Regions from separate parts of the Ensifer sp. KUDG1 genome, predicted to be linked through region 2. Evidence: riboswitches for the same ligand, from Rfam matches in the RefSeq annotation. Region 2 holds a riboswitch; the other holds the start of a gene.

Region 1 (7,419 bases), on a different contig from region 2:
CGAACGTGTCGATCGGACGCTGTTCCGCGGCCGATGGATGCCCGCCTCCGAAACTGCCAAAACATTTTTCGAAGAGGCTGGCGCATGAGCGAAAAACTCCGCGTACTCGTGGTCTCCCATGGCCACCCGACCCATTCGCTTGGCGGGGCGGAAATTGCTTCGCATGGTCTTCACAAGGCGCTGAACGGCCTGTCGGGCGTAGAATCGATTTACCTTGCCCGTGTCGGCAATCCGGTTCCGCGCCATGGCGCCTCCGCGCTGATGAGCCTGCGGCTTGCCATGGACGAAGTGCTCTACCACGCCGAAGACTTCGACCATTTCTTCCTCTCCAACGGCGATACGGACGCGATCCGCCGCGACCTCCTGCGCTTCGTTGGCGATATCAAGCCTGATGTCGTTCACTTCCATCATATTCTCGGCTTCGGCCTGGAAGCGCTCTATGCCGTTCGCGATGCCCTGCCCAAGGCGCGCATCGTCGTGACGTTCCACGAATATCTGCCGATCTGCCACAATCACGGACAGATGGTGAAACGCCCCTCGGGCCAGCTTTGCAACGGCGCCTCGCCGATCAGCTGCCACACGTGTTTCCCCGAAATCCCGGTATCGAGGTTCGTTCGCCGCGAGCAGTTCGTGCGCGGCATGCTCAATCTCGCCGATGCCTTTATCGCGCCGAGCGCCTTTCTCGCCAATCGCTATGTCGAGTGGGGGCTCGAAGCCGCAAAGATCTTCGTCATCGAAAACGGCATCGTGATGGGCGACAAGGCGCCGGCCCGCGAGCTGCCGTCAGCGACGGCGCGGCGTAACCGCTTTGCCTATTTCGGGCAGATGACGCCGTTCAAGGGCGTTCACGTGCTGATCGACGCGGTATCGCGCGTGCCCGACGACGTCTGGGGCGACGATTCCTCATTGATGATCTTTGGCGGGAACCTCGAACGTCAGCCGAAGGACTATCAGGAGAAGGTGGCGAAGCTGATCGAGGACGCCGGTCGTCGCGTCCGCTTCTACGGCGCCTACCAGAACCAGGACATGCCGCGGCTGATGCGCTCGGTTGACTGGGTAATAATGCCCTCTGTTTGGTGGGAAAACTCCCCCGTCGTTATACAGGAAGCGTTGCATCACGGCCGGCCGATCCTGTGTTCGGACATCGGCGGCATGGCGGAAAAGGTCCGCGATCGGCTGGACGGCTATCACTTCCGCGCCGGCAGCGCCCAGGATCTGGCCGACCGTCTGATCGACGTCTTGGCCGCCCCGCGGGCATGGGACAATCTGCGTGCGACGCTTCGGCGGCCGACGAGTCATGTCGATTGCGCACGGGAGCATGTGGCGCTTTATCGCAAGTTGCTCAAGGGCGAGCAGCAGTCCCTGCCCAGCGCGGCAGTGGCCTGAGGTAGGGCCGAAGCCATGCCACACTGCTCAGCCTGATCGCGACAACCGGCTAGGACTTTGCTTGGCTTCGGCTACGTTCGAAGCCGCGGCGCCCGACCCTTGTCGTTGCCCCACCAATGATGAAAGTGATGAACCGGCCCATTCCCCTGGCCGATGGTCAGGCCATCGGCCGCCACCAACGCGGCATGCAAGTAGGCCTTGGCTGCCACAACCGCATCGTCAATCGGCATACCCTTGGCAAGCCCCGAGGCGATTGCTGCCGAGAGAGTGCACCCGGTGCCATGATCATTGCTGGTTTCGATCCGTGGCCGCGACAGGATGAGGACACCCTCCCCGCTATAGAAAATATCGATCGCGTCCTTGCCCTTGGCATGACCGCCCTTCATCAGCACTGAACGCGCACCGAGCTTCAGAAGGATCTCTGCCTGACGCGCGACCTCGGCTTCGGTTTCGGCGATTGGGCGTCCGGTCAACAGCGCCGCCTCGGGCAGGTTCGGCGTCAGCACAAGCGCCAGCGGCAGTAACTCCTCTTTGAGCGTCGCGACCGCATCCGAGCGCATCAGATGGTCGCCCGAGGTCGCCACCATCACCGGGTCGATGACAGCCAACCGGCCATAGCGTTTTAGACCGGCCGCAATCACCCCGATCGTCTCCCGGCGAGATACCATTCCGATCTTCACCGCACCGACGGCAAGATCGGAAAACACCGCGTCGATCTGAGCCGCAACGACGGTCGGGGAGATATCCTCCACCGCAGATACCCCGCGGGTATTTTGCGCCGTGACCGCCGTGATCACGCTGGCGCCATAAACGCCGAGCGCAGAGAACGCCTTCAGATCCGCCTGGATGCCGGCCCCGCCGCCAGAATCCGACCCTGCGATGGTTACGGCAATCGCGGTCATAGCCCCACCTGCAAGAGGCTTGAGCCTTTTCGGTTTGAGTCAAAAACGGACACGAGCAAAGCGACCTCCCGGAAATGGACGGAGATCCGGTCGGCAAGCGCAAAGACGGCTGGTGAGCAGAAGGGCCCTCGCCGTTCCTACGCCGGTATGATCCGGATCAGGTTCAAGGGTCTGGCTCACCGCCATCTCAGCACCGTGACAGTGCGCCCCTCGGCAGGAGGGATGCTAGGGGCGGATGATCGGGGATGTCAATGGCCGGAGTTTGGAGCTCGCATGCGTGATTCGATGCAATTCGCGAGAAATCCAAGCTTTCACAAGGACAAAAAAAGGCCCCTATTGCCGTTAGAGCGCAAGGGACCTTTCGTCTGAGCGTTCGACTTCACAGACACGCTGACATTACGTTTTTCATCCGACAAGGCAAGCGGGACGCACACGTATGCATCTCAGGAATCAGAGAATTCCGGGGTACATAATGGCCGGATACATCGTGCGCTGCACGAAAGTGCGGCTCAGTCCTCATCGCCGATCGTTTGGGGTGTGGCATTGCCGTCATTGCGGTTTTCAATATTGCCCCATCGATGACGACGCCACCATTCACATACTTCCGTAAGGCGACCAGCAGTTTGCGAGCGAGCACCACGATCATCGTCTTTTTGAATCGCCCGCCATTCTGTGTGACGCGCTCCTTAAACCAGCAGGACAGGCTGGAGCCCGGCTGGTAGCGCAGCCATAACCAGGCGAGCTCGACCATCGCCGTTCGCAGCCGCGGATTGCCCGCTTTCGGACGCCCTGCTCGCGATTGATCCGCGCCGCTCGATTGAACGGATGATGCCACCGGTCGAGCCGCTCTTCATATGCAGCGCCACGTCGGGGAACTTCCCGCCGATGCGGGCACGAAACGCTGGCAGCACGCCGATCGTCGCCGGATAGACGGTCCCGATCTTGATTGTGCGGGCCGCCTTACCGGCAGCAAATCGCGCCACATGCATCGATAAGCCGATATCGCCGATGATCCGCATCGCCCTATCGTAGAACGCCTCCCCTGCCCGCGTTAACTCGCCCCTCCTTGTCGACCGCTCAAGCTGCCGGACTCCCAATTCCTTCTCCAGGGCCTGGATATGTGAGCTCAGCGCTGGCTGGGCGATGTGCAAACGGACTGCTTACCCGATTGAAGTGCAGCTCCTCGGCGACGGCAACGAAGAACGAGAGGTGGCGAAGTTCCATCGCAACCTCCTGTGAACGTGCAGCCGCGACGCCACACGCAACGGACGCTTTCATGGTCCTAAAATACGTGGTTCCATAAATTGTCAAATGCTGTTTTGCAGCCATGGACGTACGGCAGCTGGGCGCTCTGAATCTTCGACGATTGCGGGTTGCGCGACAGATATTGCAAGATGATCTGGTGCTGGCTGCAGGTATTGAGCGCTCGTATGCCGGCCACCTAGAGCGCGGTACCAAAAACCCCACCATTGTTACACTTCAAGAAGTTCGCTCAAGCTATGGAATGCGAAATAGGCGAACTCTTTGGGAAAGTTCCGGAAGGCACAACTGCTATAGAGCCGCTCACAAGCGGGCGGCGAGCGGCAGCAAAAGGGACAATGTACGTGTTTGGAAAAAAAGAGAAATTCCGTGGGTCGGACATTCGCCGAGGCGCCAGTTTCCGCAAATACCCGTCCCAAACTTTATGCGATACGAGTAATTTCGGGAGCAAGTTGCCCTGAATTTGCTCTCAGGCAGACACGCCCCGTGTTTTTGCCGCAGGCACACTCGACAATGCTACTAAGAGAGGTAGGGGGCAATTCCCGCAGTCAGACGGAGGGCTGTTGCGCGTTTGTTGATCCAGCCATGGCGTCCCGCCACCACCGGGACGCTGCCATGCGCGTCGAACGCTTCCCGCAACAACTCTACCCGCGCTCGCTTGCGGATGCCTTCGAGGCATTACCGAGTGGGCCGCACGCAGTCGAAAAAGCAGAAAGGTCGACGGCAGCACCTTGAAGCGAGCGCCCTCGGCCAAGTCCAAAGTGCGTCTTATGACCACCCGTCGCGACGACCCGCTCCGCTGCTCGTTGAGGCTGGGGATTTGATCGGCTCATTCGCCACGGCGGCGCAAAAAATCGTGCAGACCGTCAGCGCCGCAATTACTTCACCACGGTCAAACGACCTGACGGAGAGGCAGGTCACCAAGCTCAAACTTGTTAAACGCCAGGTTTATCTCGCGCAAAGATTCACCTGCCCCAAGCCCAAGTCATCGGAACGGGATAAAATCTATCACCACCAAAACTGCGTCAGAACCTAATTTGCACGCCGGAACACATCTACGAATTATCTTGGATTGGAAGTCGTGAGTCCCGACGCCCGCTGCTGAGGCCGATTAGGACGCTTTGGTGCGCCCCCATCGGAGTCGCTCAATTGTTTCGTGCACGCGCCAAGCAGTAGATGCCCGAATTCGCCTAAGTTCGCCTGCCAACCGTTCGACTTCGGCCGCCAGACACCTGGATTCGTGTAACGCTTCGTTAAGGCGATTATCCAAAGAATCAATTTTCTTTCGGCACGCTTCTATTTCGATATCCGACGTTGCCCAGCCGTCTTCCGCTATTCGCGACTGGGCTTGATAGGTCGCAGTTTCCGTGCGCGCTGCTGCGAGTTCCTTTTTCGCAGTCGCGGACTTTTCGTTCGCAGCCTTCAATGCTGGGCGAATAATTTGCAAGTCGTCCCAGGCCAAGCGAGCAGTAAGATCTCGCCCCGCCTGCCGGATTGCGGCAGTCCACTCCTCTGGATCGGCGTTTAGGAGGTCCGCGTAGGCTTGCTGCTCAGGTTGACCCGAGGGAATTGGTACCCGTAGTGCCGCGGGCCACCAATCAGCAACATCTGCGATAGACAGCATACTCGCTAATTGCCTCATCCCAGTTTCTCGAGAGCGCTTCCATTTGGCAGAGAAGTGCAACACCGTGGGCTGCCGACAATGGGCCACGGCGGGTTCCGGGTTTTCACGGACTATGCGCTGCCATAAGCGCCAATCGGCAGCAGCCGGAAGGTCTTCCGGCCAAGAATCCAATGATGGCAGGCAATCAGCTCGATAAAGAAAGCAGCTCGCCGGGATCGTATTCTTGCGCTCCATAAAATGCGAGAGTTCGTCCGGCATTTCAAGGTTCGTCAGGAATGGAGCTGCTATGCCGTCGGTCGAAACCCAAAAGGCCTGACTGTGAGCAATGGCGGCGCCGTGTCCGAGAGCCTTTATCAGAAGTTCAAAATGATCCCGCAGTACAATGTCATCATCCGCGGCAAAGCCTATGAACCTCCCCCGCGCTTCGCGAAGAGCGATGTTCCGATTCGCATAGCCGAAATGAGGCGCCTTCGGCAGGTCGAAGAAACGTATGCGATCATCCTTGAAGCCATGAACCACATCCGCGGTGCCTGGGGCGCAGCCGTCCCCAACTACAAGGAGTTCGAAATCACCAACGGTTTGCTTCAAGACAGATTCGATCGCGATTCCGATGACGTCGACCCGCGTATGGGTCGGCATTAGAATGGAAATTAGAGGCTGGCTCACCATCCCTTGGCGCCTTCAAAGCTGTACGGGATTAGATCGGTGTCAATCGGAAGCCGATATTTGTCAGGGCTCGAATGATCGTATTGGATCGTTGGGAAATTAACGACAACAACGTCGGAAGTACCGATGTTGTGATCCGCATGCCAAACGAATTTCGGTACGTTGACAAGTCGAGGTCGGGTGCCGGACAGATAGACCTTGCAGATTTTGCCGTACGTGCTCGATTTTGGCCTTGGATCGTACAGTACAAGTTCCAATTCGCCGCTCAAGACAAAGTAACGGTCCTCATGTTGCTTGTGTAGTCCCCATCCCTTTACGATTCTGGGCCGGATCGTAAAGACGTAGGAAAAGACGAGCGGATCGGGATGCCAACCCCACCTGGGATCATATATCTCGGTGACGCTACCGCGATCATCGTCGTGTCTGATGCTCTCGTGAAAGGACATCCCATCTAACAGGGGCGCAGTACTTCTCCTTTGCTCATCGACAGTTCGCTGGTCCTGAACGGCGGTTGCCAAAGTCTCTTCTAGCAGATCACGTGGTTGCCCTGTTTCAGCCTTACCCTGCACGTATTCCCCTCCAAAGAACTATGTTCAGCGATATGCCATGCTTGAAAGACGGACGCCATAGCTGGTGTCGCTACGCGCAATTACGAAATTAGTAGCTCGTCCGCCAAATTTGTGATCGAGTGTAGTCATCACTCCTTCTGATCAGAGTTATGCCCCACGTTTTGTCTGCTTGATGCCCATGTTCGGTTAAGCCTCCGGATGGATCGTCTCGAGGCGACAGACATCTCATAGAATACGGCCAGGTACGCAATGACGTACACGGCATGGTGCCCCTGAGTTTCGGTCATCGGAAACTTGCCGGTAATCGTCGTCGGCCGTGTCCGCGTTGTCAGCTATCGTGTGGTCGCCGCCGACCACGTCCGAATCCGTTGATGTTGAAGTGATAGTGCGCCTTGTCGAGTACTCAAACGCGCGATGATGGTTCATCAGATCATAATCGGCTGAAGCCATTCTAACGGCAGGCGGTCTTTAACGTGATGTCCTTGGGTGGGTTAGTCGAAAAGACGTGGGTAGCCCTCGATGAAATCCAGCGCAAGATTTACCTGGAGCGCCCAGATATCGCCATGTTGACTCGATGGAGAGGAGCACAGTTAAGTCAACATCCTCCGGCTTCCAAAATGATCAAATCACTTCCGAAAAAAATTCTCGCTGGGACCGTTCTACTGCACTTGCTCAGCTACAATCAGTCCAGCGCTTCTACGTGTGAAGCAGGCATTCCGGTGTCTGTTGGTGACGGCCGCAAGGGCATACAAATCGATAGCAGTTGGTCCGGCGCGACCGTCCCATTTGATGCGATCGCTCGCGGCGACGTGGTCTACTTTGGCTACTACGATGCCGATAGGTGGCTGACCGTTGCGGATCTCAATCTTTATTCGAGTGTCGTATGTCGCTCCCGTCTACCGTCTCAATTTTCGGGCTGGGACAGCCACAATAGGGTGGCCCTTGCCTTTGACCGGAACGGACAACTTCACATTGCCGCCAACATGCACGGCAGCCCTTTGGTCTACGGTGT
Region 2 (7,419 bases):
ATGCCTATGGGCAGCATGACGGACAGGAAGCTCGGTGGAAGCGCGTGCATGGTATAGGCAAGCGCCAGGCTGGCAGCCCCGATGAAGACGAGGCCGGCGGGCACCAGCGCCTGCGGCGTGAAGCGCCGCATCAAGAGCCGCACCACCACAGTTCCCGAAAAGAACAGGCCCGACTGCATCAGCATCCCAACGCCGAATTCGGTGGGCGTCAGGCCGACTTCGTTGATCAGCACAAAAGGCAGCATGGTCGCCCAGGCATAAAGTGCGCCGACCGCTCCGCCGATCACAAGTGTCGAGGAGATGAAGCGGCTGTCGCTCACCAACCGCCGATAGGCCGCAAGGATGGGCTTCAGGTGGCCCTTGGCCGGATCCGGGGTCGCGGTCTCGGCCATGAAAAACTGCACGGTGAGACAGGCCATGGCGGCAAAGCCGACCATCAGGAAGAAGATCGACTGCCACCCGAAGAGACCGAGCGCCAGGCCGCCAAGCGTCGGTGACACGGCGGGTCCGAGGGCCAGCATCATGCCAATCATGTTCATGATGCGTGCGGCTTCAGTCCCGGTGAACTGGTCGCGCACGATCGCACGCGCCACGGTCATCCCGACGGAGGCGCCGATGCCTTGCACCAGGCGGCCGGCCAAAAGCACCGCGACGGAAGGCGCGAAGGCCGCCATCAGGCTGCCGACGAGGTAGATGGCCATGAAGATCAGCGTCGCGCGCCGGCGGCCGATGACGTCGGAAAGCGTGCCGGAGACAAGCTGGGCAAAGGCAAAACCGGCGAAATAGAGCGACAGCGTCATCTTGATCGCCGCTTCGCTTGAGGAGAAGGCACGCACCAGTTCGGGCATCGCCGGCGTATAGAGCGCCATGGAAACGGGGCCGAGCGCCACCAGGAAGGCGCCGATGATGCTTGTGCGCCGCTCGCTCATGCGACGCGTCATTGCGAGGCTCCGACCCGAACCTCGGCCTTCTCCGCTGTATCCTTGCCCGCAAGGCACGGATCGAGCTGACGCAGATTGTCACGCAGGATGCGCAGGTTGGAACAGAGAAGCGCGCGCGCTTCCGCATCCAGCCCCTCGGTATAGGCATCCATCATTTCGCGAAGCCCGGTCATCAGCTCGTTGAGCAGCGGACCCGCCTTTTCGGTGATGATGACATTCTTGGCGCGACGATCCGCCGGATCGGGAACACGGGCGACGAGCCCGTTCGTCTCCAGCCGGTCGAGATAGGCCGACAGCGTCATCGGCTCAATGCCCATGCGCGTTGCGATTTCGGCCTGTTTGATGCCCTCGGTAAGCGCCGCCTGGATCAGCGTGCGCGCCTCGCCGGGCGTGATGCCCAGGTCCATGGCATTGACCTTGCGGTCGAAGGCCCCGCGCAAGAGGCGCGAGACATCGGTCAAAAGCATTCCAATGGTTTCGGATTCTAGCTTGAAGGGCATCATGATCGTTCACAGGTGATATAATAAGTTTTACTTATCATAGCATCTGATAACGTTCAACGCGGCAAGCCATCTTTCCCTTACCAGTTTAACGGTAAAACCCGCAAGGATTCAACGTATTACCTTCGCATTCACGCATGGAGCCGTCGTGGTTGCGCCTCAGCCCTCGAGCTCCTCGCGCAGCATCTCGAGCTCCAGCCATTCCTCTTCCATGCGAGCGAGGTCGGCACGCAGCTTTTCCAGTTCCTGTGCCAGTTTCGCAAAAGCATTTGGATCTTTTGTGAAGAGCTTGGGATCCGCCATCTTTTCTTCGCGCTTGGCAGCCTCGGCCTCCGCCTTGGCGATCTCCTTCGGCAGGTTTTCGAGCGCGAATTTCTGCTTGTAGGAAAGCTTGCCCTTGGCAGCCTTCGGCGCTTCGGCGGCAGGCACGGCGGCATCGGCCTTGGCCTTTTCCGCCTTCTCGGCTTTGCGCTTCTCCTCGATCGCGCCCTTGCGCTGCGCCATCATGTCGGAATAGCCGCCGGCATACTCGATCCAGCGCCCATCCGGCGCCTCCGGATTGGCTGGCGCAATCGTCGAGGTGACGGTGCGGTCGAGGAAGTCGCGGTCGTGGCTGACGAGGATCACGGTTCCGGCAAAACCGGCGACGATCTCCTGCAGCAGGTCGAGCGTCTCGATGTCGAGATCGTTGGTCGGTTCGTCGAGAATGAGAAGGTTCGTCGCCCGCGCCAGAATGCGCGCCAGCATTAGCCTTGCGCGCTCGCCGCCCGACAACTCACGGATCGGGGTGCGCGCCTGCTCCGGCTGGAACAGGAAGTCCTTCATGTAGCCGGTAACGTGGCGCTGCTCGCCATTGACCAGCAGGTTGTCGCCGCGCCCGTCCGTCAGGTAGTGCGCCAGCGTATCGTCGAGATTGAGGTCTTCGCGCTTCTGGTCGAGCGTCGCGATTTCCAGATTGGTGCCGAGCTTGACCGTGCCTGTGTCCGGCTCGATCTGCCCGGTCAGGATCTTCAGGAGCGTCGTCTTGCCGGCGCCGTTCGGGCCGACGAGACCGATGCGGTCGCCGCGGTGCACGCGGATCGAGAACGGCGCGACGATGGTGCGCTCGCCATAGGCCTTGGTGATCTTCTCGGCCTCGATCACCAGCTTGCCGGATTCCTTGGCGTCGGCGGCCGTCGCCTGCACGGTGCCCTGCGGCCCCTTGTGGCCGCGATAGGTCGCCCGCATGGTCTGCAGCTCGCCGAGGCGGCGCATGTTGCGCTTGCGCCGCGCGGTCACACCGTAACGCAGCCAATGTTCCTCGCGCTCGATCGCCTTGCCGAGCTTGTGCTGCTCCAGCTCCTCGGCCTCCAGCACCTCGTCGCGCCAGGCCTCGAAATGGGCAAAGCCACGGTCGAGGCGACGGGACTGACCACGGTCGAGCCAGACGGTGGCGGTCGAGACCTTTTCCAGGAAGCGCCGGTCGTGCGAGATCAGCACCAGCGCCGAGCGGCTGCGGATCAGTTCGTCTTCCAGCCATTCGATCGTCGGCAGGTCGAGATGGTTGGTCGGCTCGTCGAGCAAAAGGATGTCCGGCTCCGGCGCCATGACGCGCGCGAGTGCTGCGCGACGCGCTTCGCCGCCAGAAAGGCGCTTGGGATCCTCTTCGCCGGTCAGACCCAGATGCTGCAGCAGATAGGCGACGCGATAGGGATCGTCGCTCGGGCCGAGACCCGCCTCGGCATAGGCCTGCACCGTGTCGTAGCCGTCGAAATCCGGCGCCTGATGCAGATAGCGGATGGTTGCCGAGGGATGGCGGAACACTTCGCCCGACTGCGCCTCTGCAAGGCCCGCGGCGATCTTCATCAGCGTCGATTTGCCCGAGCCGTTGCGGCCGACCAGGCAGATCTTGTCGCCCGGCTCCACTTGAAAATTGGCGCCGGCAAGCAGCGGCGTGCCGCCAAAGGTGAGGAAGATATCGTCGAGTTTCAGAATGGGAGGCGCCAAGGCTCAGGCTCCGGAAAGGTCATAGGGGCGGGCAAGCACGAGGGCGCGGCCGCTCTTGAGAGTGAAGCGAAGGTGACCCTCCGCAACGTTGGAAACGGTTCGGGACGAGCCGAACGGCAGGGTGAAATCGTCGAGCGGATAACGCGCATTGACGATCGAAAGACCGGTCAGCTCGGTCAACCCGAGGACCGAGAAGAGGCAGCCCTTGGGCAGGTCGACTTCGAGCGAGCCGGCCAGCAGCGGATAGGCCTCCTCCTCGCCCGACGTCATCAACACCGAAAGCCCGCGCTCGGCAAGGGCGACGGCATGAAGCAGATGCATGAACGCATGATCACTGCGGGTGCCGCCGAGCGCGCCGGCGAAGATCAGGCGATCGGCGCCACGCGACAGCGCCGCCTCGACCGCGATCTCACCGTCCGTCGCGGCCTTTGCCGCCGGATAGGGCTCGCGCGGGACGGAGGCGTAGTCCGCAAGAAGGGCTTCCTCGGTCGAGTCGAAATCACCGACCCAGACATCGGGCACGATGCCGAGCAGCCGCGCATGGCGCATGCCGCCATCAGCCGCGATGAAGCGACTTGCGGCCAGCTGGTGAGCCAACCGGTCGGTCAGCGAAAGGGCGCCGCCAAGCAGAATGGTGAAGGTCGATCGAGCCATGGCAAAGCCCATAGCGCAAAGGACCGCCGAAGGAAAACGAAGAAAACCGTCGGGCGACCGGTTCTTAAGATTTTGGTCAGACCGTCAATGCCCCTCGGGCACCGGATCGGGGAACAGCATGCCGGCATAAATGCCGGGGGTCGAATCCGGGATCTCGACGGCCCCGGCCACCCGCTCGTAGAACTTCGCCGGCCCGACACCGCCGATAATCGCGTAGCCGTAGCCGGCCTCGCGCATGGCCGTCAGGCTTGCAAGCAGCAGCGCCTCGCCGATGCCCTGCCCGCGCATGCTTTCGTCGACACCGGTCGGACCAAAGAAGCCGAGCGCCGTCACGTCGTGGCAGGAAAAGCCGACAATCTTTTCCTCATGGACTGCGACATGCATACGCGTCGGGGTCGAGGAAAAGGCGGCTTCCGCCTCGCCCGCCCATCCGGCGCCAAAGGTCTTTTCGATCCAGGACACGACAAGGCGGCGCTCCGGCGCCATGGCGCGGCGAATGCTGACGCCAGGACCAAGCTTCGACTGAGGCTCAGCCGGCAGGGCATAAAGTCGAACGAGCATATCGGGCATGACATTTCCTCCTCGCTGCCGTTGTGTAGCGCAGTTGGCGGCTTACGCAAACACGCGCCGTCGTGCCGGCCAGGCGCCTTTGCTTCCCCGCAAACATCGCTTGCCTTGGGGCCTTGGCAGCGGTAAATCTCTTGCCGCTCTAACGGGGTGCCTCCCGACCGCACAGCGGCCGGAGGCTGAGAGGCGTCAAAACGCCAACCCGCGGAACCTGATCCGGCTCATACCGGCGGAGGGATTAGACGCGATCGGATCGATACGCCCTTTTCCCATGTAACAACGAACTTTGGGAGAGAGGTCCTCGCCATGTCCAATTCATCGCAACTCAAACTCTTTAGCCGGCTAGCCCTTGCGGCCACCGCAAGCCTCGTTTTTTCCGGCGTCGCGATCGCCGCCGACAAGACGCTGACGGTCTATACCTATGAGAGCTTCATCACCGAATGGGGACCAGGCGCCAAGGTTGCGGAAGCGTTCGAGAAGACCTGCGAGTGCAAGGTCAACTATGTCGGCGTCGCCGACGGCGTCGAGCTTCTCACCCGCCTGAAGCTCGAAGGCGAGGCTTCCAAGGCCGACATCGTGCTCGGCCTCGATACCAATCTGGTTGCGGAAGCCAAGGAAACGGGCTTCTTCGCGCCGCACGGCATCGAGGCAACCGGCGTCACCGTGCCCGGCAACTTCTCCGACGACACGTTCCTGCCCTATGACTACGGCCACTTCGCCGTCGTCTACGACACCGAGACGCTGAAGACGCCGCCGAAAAGCCTGAAGGAACTGGTCGAAGGCGACCCGTCGCAGAAGATCGTCATCGAGGATCCGCGCACGTCGACGCCGGGCCTCGGTCTGCTCCTCTGGGTCAAGGCCGTCTATGGCGATGAGGCGGGTGCCGCCTGGGCGAAGCTGAAGGACCGCGTTCTGACCGTCACCCCCGGCTGGTCGGAAGCCTATGGCCTCTTCACCAAGGGTGAGGCGCCGATGGTGCTGTCCTACACCACGTCGCCGGCCTACCACATGGTCGCGGAAAATACCGAGCGCTATCAGGCGGCTGCCTTTTCCGAAGGGCACTACATCCAGATCGAAGTCGCCGGCATGACCAAGAACGCCAAGGAGCCGGAACTGGCAAAGCAGTTCCTCGCCTTCATGACCGGTCCGGAGTTCCAGTCGATCATCCCGACGACCAACTGGATGATGCCGGTCGCAGCAACCAAGGAGCCGCTGCCGGACGCCTTCAACAAGCTGGTCAAGCCGGATAACACCTTCCTCCTGCCCTCGGAGGAGGTCGCCAAGAACCGCAAGGCCTGGATCGACGAATGGCTCGCCGCCATGAGCAAGAACTGAGGCCGGATTGTTCGCACTGCGCGAAAATCGCATGACAGTGGTCGCCGGGGCAGCCTGCCTCGGCGCCTTCGTCCTTTTCGTCGGCCTGGCGATCGTCGCCTTGCTGAGCCAGACGGGCGGCGCCAGCGATGACGCGCTGTTCGACGCCTATATCTGGCGCGTCACCCGCTTCACCCTGCTGCAGGCGACACTCTCGACGCTGCTGTCGGTGCTCTTTGCCATCCCCGTCGCCCAGGCGCTGGCGCGGCGGCCGCAGTTTCCCGGCCGCATCTGGCTCTTGCGCCTGATGGCGCTGCCGCTCGGCCTGCCCGTTCTCGTCGGCGCACTCGGGCTGATCGAGATCTGGGGGCGCCAGGGATTCCTCAATTCCGGCCTGCGCTGGCTCGGCCTCGCGCAGCCCGTCAGCATCTACGGCCTGTTCGGCATCCTGCTCGCCCACGTCTTCTTCAACATGCCGCTTGCGGCACGCCTGTTCCTGGCCGGGCTCGAGCGCATCCCCGCCGAATACTGGCGCAGCGCCGCCAATCTCGGCATGCCGTCGCGCGCACTCTTCCGCTTCATCGAATGGCCCGTCCTGCGCGGCCTCCTTCCAGGTGCCGCCGGCCTTGTCTTCATGCTCTGCGCCACCAGCTTCACCCTCGTGTTGACGCTCGGCGGCGGGCCTGCGGCCAGCACAATCGAAGTGGCAATCTACCAGGCGCTGCGCTTCGATTTCGATCCGCCCCGCGCGATCGCGCTATCGGCCCTGCAGATCGCCATGACCGGCCTGCTGCTGTTCCTGCTTCGTCATCTGGCGACCGGGCCGGAAGAGGGCATGACCGGTGGCCGCACCGTGCGCCGCTTCGATGGCGCATCCAGGATCGCGCGCCTGACCGATGCCGCCTGGATCGCCCTTGCCTTTCTGTTTCTTGGCGCACCGCTGGTCGCCGTCCTCATCTCCGGTCTCGAAGCCGATCTGCTGAAGCTCGCCCGCGATCCGGCCGTGCACCGGGCGCTGCTGACCAGCGCGGCAATCGCGCTCGCCTCGGCCCTCGCCTCCGTCACCATGGCGGCCGTGATGATCCGCGCAGCCGCGACCGTCACCGCGCCGCGTCACGCGACGTCGCTCGCCCGCGGTTTCGCCGGCGCCATCGGCGCCAGCACCTCGCTGATCCTGCTGGTGCCGCCCGTGGTGCTTGGCGCCGGCTGGTTCCTTCTGCTGCGTCCCTTCGGCGATGTCGCGCGTTTTGCGCCCGTTATCGTCGTGGCGATCAATGCGCTGATGGCGCTTCCCTTCGTCCATCGCATCCTCGCGCCGGCAATGGCGACCCATGCGGCGCGGTCGGAACGGCTGACGGCAAGCCTTGGCATCCGTGGTTTTGATCGCCTGCGATGGATCGACTTTCCGGCGCTGCGCAAGCCGCTGCTGATGGCACTTTCCTTCGCCATGGCGCTGT

Evidence for each region. Region 2 has a riboswitch for thiamine pyrophosphate ahead of thiB (thiamine ABC transporter substrate binding subunit). Riboswitches for the same ligand answer to the same signal wherever they lie in the genome.
Region 1: another riboswitch for thiamine pyrophosphate. It lies ahead of thiD (bifunctional hydroxymethylpyrimidine kinase/phosphomethylpyrimidine kinase); the one in region 2 lies ahead of thiB (thiamine ABC transporter substrate binding subunit).

What each region holds. Positions count from the first base shown of each region.
Region 1 covers NZ_JBNDIG010000010.1:8,921-16,339, reverse strand. The annotation lists gene M2267_RS22755 (hypothetical protein) at 1-88, shown strand, start outside; gene M2267_RS22750 (glycosyltransferase family 4 protein) at 85-1,386, shown strand; gene thiD (bifunctional hydroxymethylpyrimidine kinase/phosphomethylpyrimidine kinase) at 1,458-2,288, opposite strand; TPP riboswitch at 2,406-2,509, opposite strand; partial or broken gene M2267_RS22740 (IS110 family transposase) at 2,842-3,078, opposite strand; partial or broken gene M2267_RS22735 (LysR family transcriptional regulator) at 3,101-3,512, opposite strand; gene M2267_RS22730 (glycosyltransferase) at 4,660-5,841, opposite strand; gene M2267_RS22725 (dTDP-4-dehydrorhamnose 3,5-epimerase family protein) at 5,835-6,407, opposite strand; gene M2267_RS22720 (BNR repeat-containing protein) at 7,025-7,419, shown strand, end outside.
Region 2 covers NZ_JBNDIG010000009.1:78,885-86,303, reverse strand. The annotation lists gene M2267_RS21495 (multidrug effflux MFS transporter) at 1-941, opposite strand, end outside; gene M2267_RS21490 (MarR family winged helix-turn-helix transcriptional regulator) at 938-1,441, opposite strand; gene M2267_RS21485 (ABC-F family ATP-binding cassette domain-containing protein) at 1,601-3,427, opposite strand; gene M2267_RS21480 (thiamine diphosphokinase) at 3,431-4,081, opposite strand; gene M2267_RS21475 (GNAT family N-acetyltransferase) at 4,166-4,651, opposite strand; TPP riboswitch at 4,785-4,903, shown strand; gene thiB (thiamine ABC transporter substrate binding subunit) at 4,955-5,983, shown strand; gene thiP (thiamine/thiamine pyrophosphate ABC transporter permease ThiP) at 5,991-7,419, shown strand, end outside.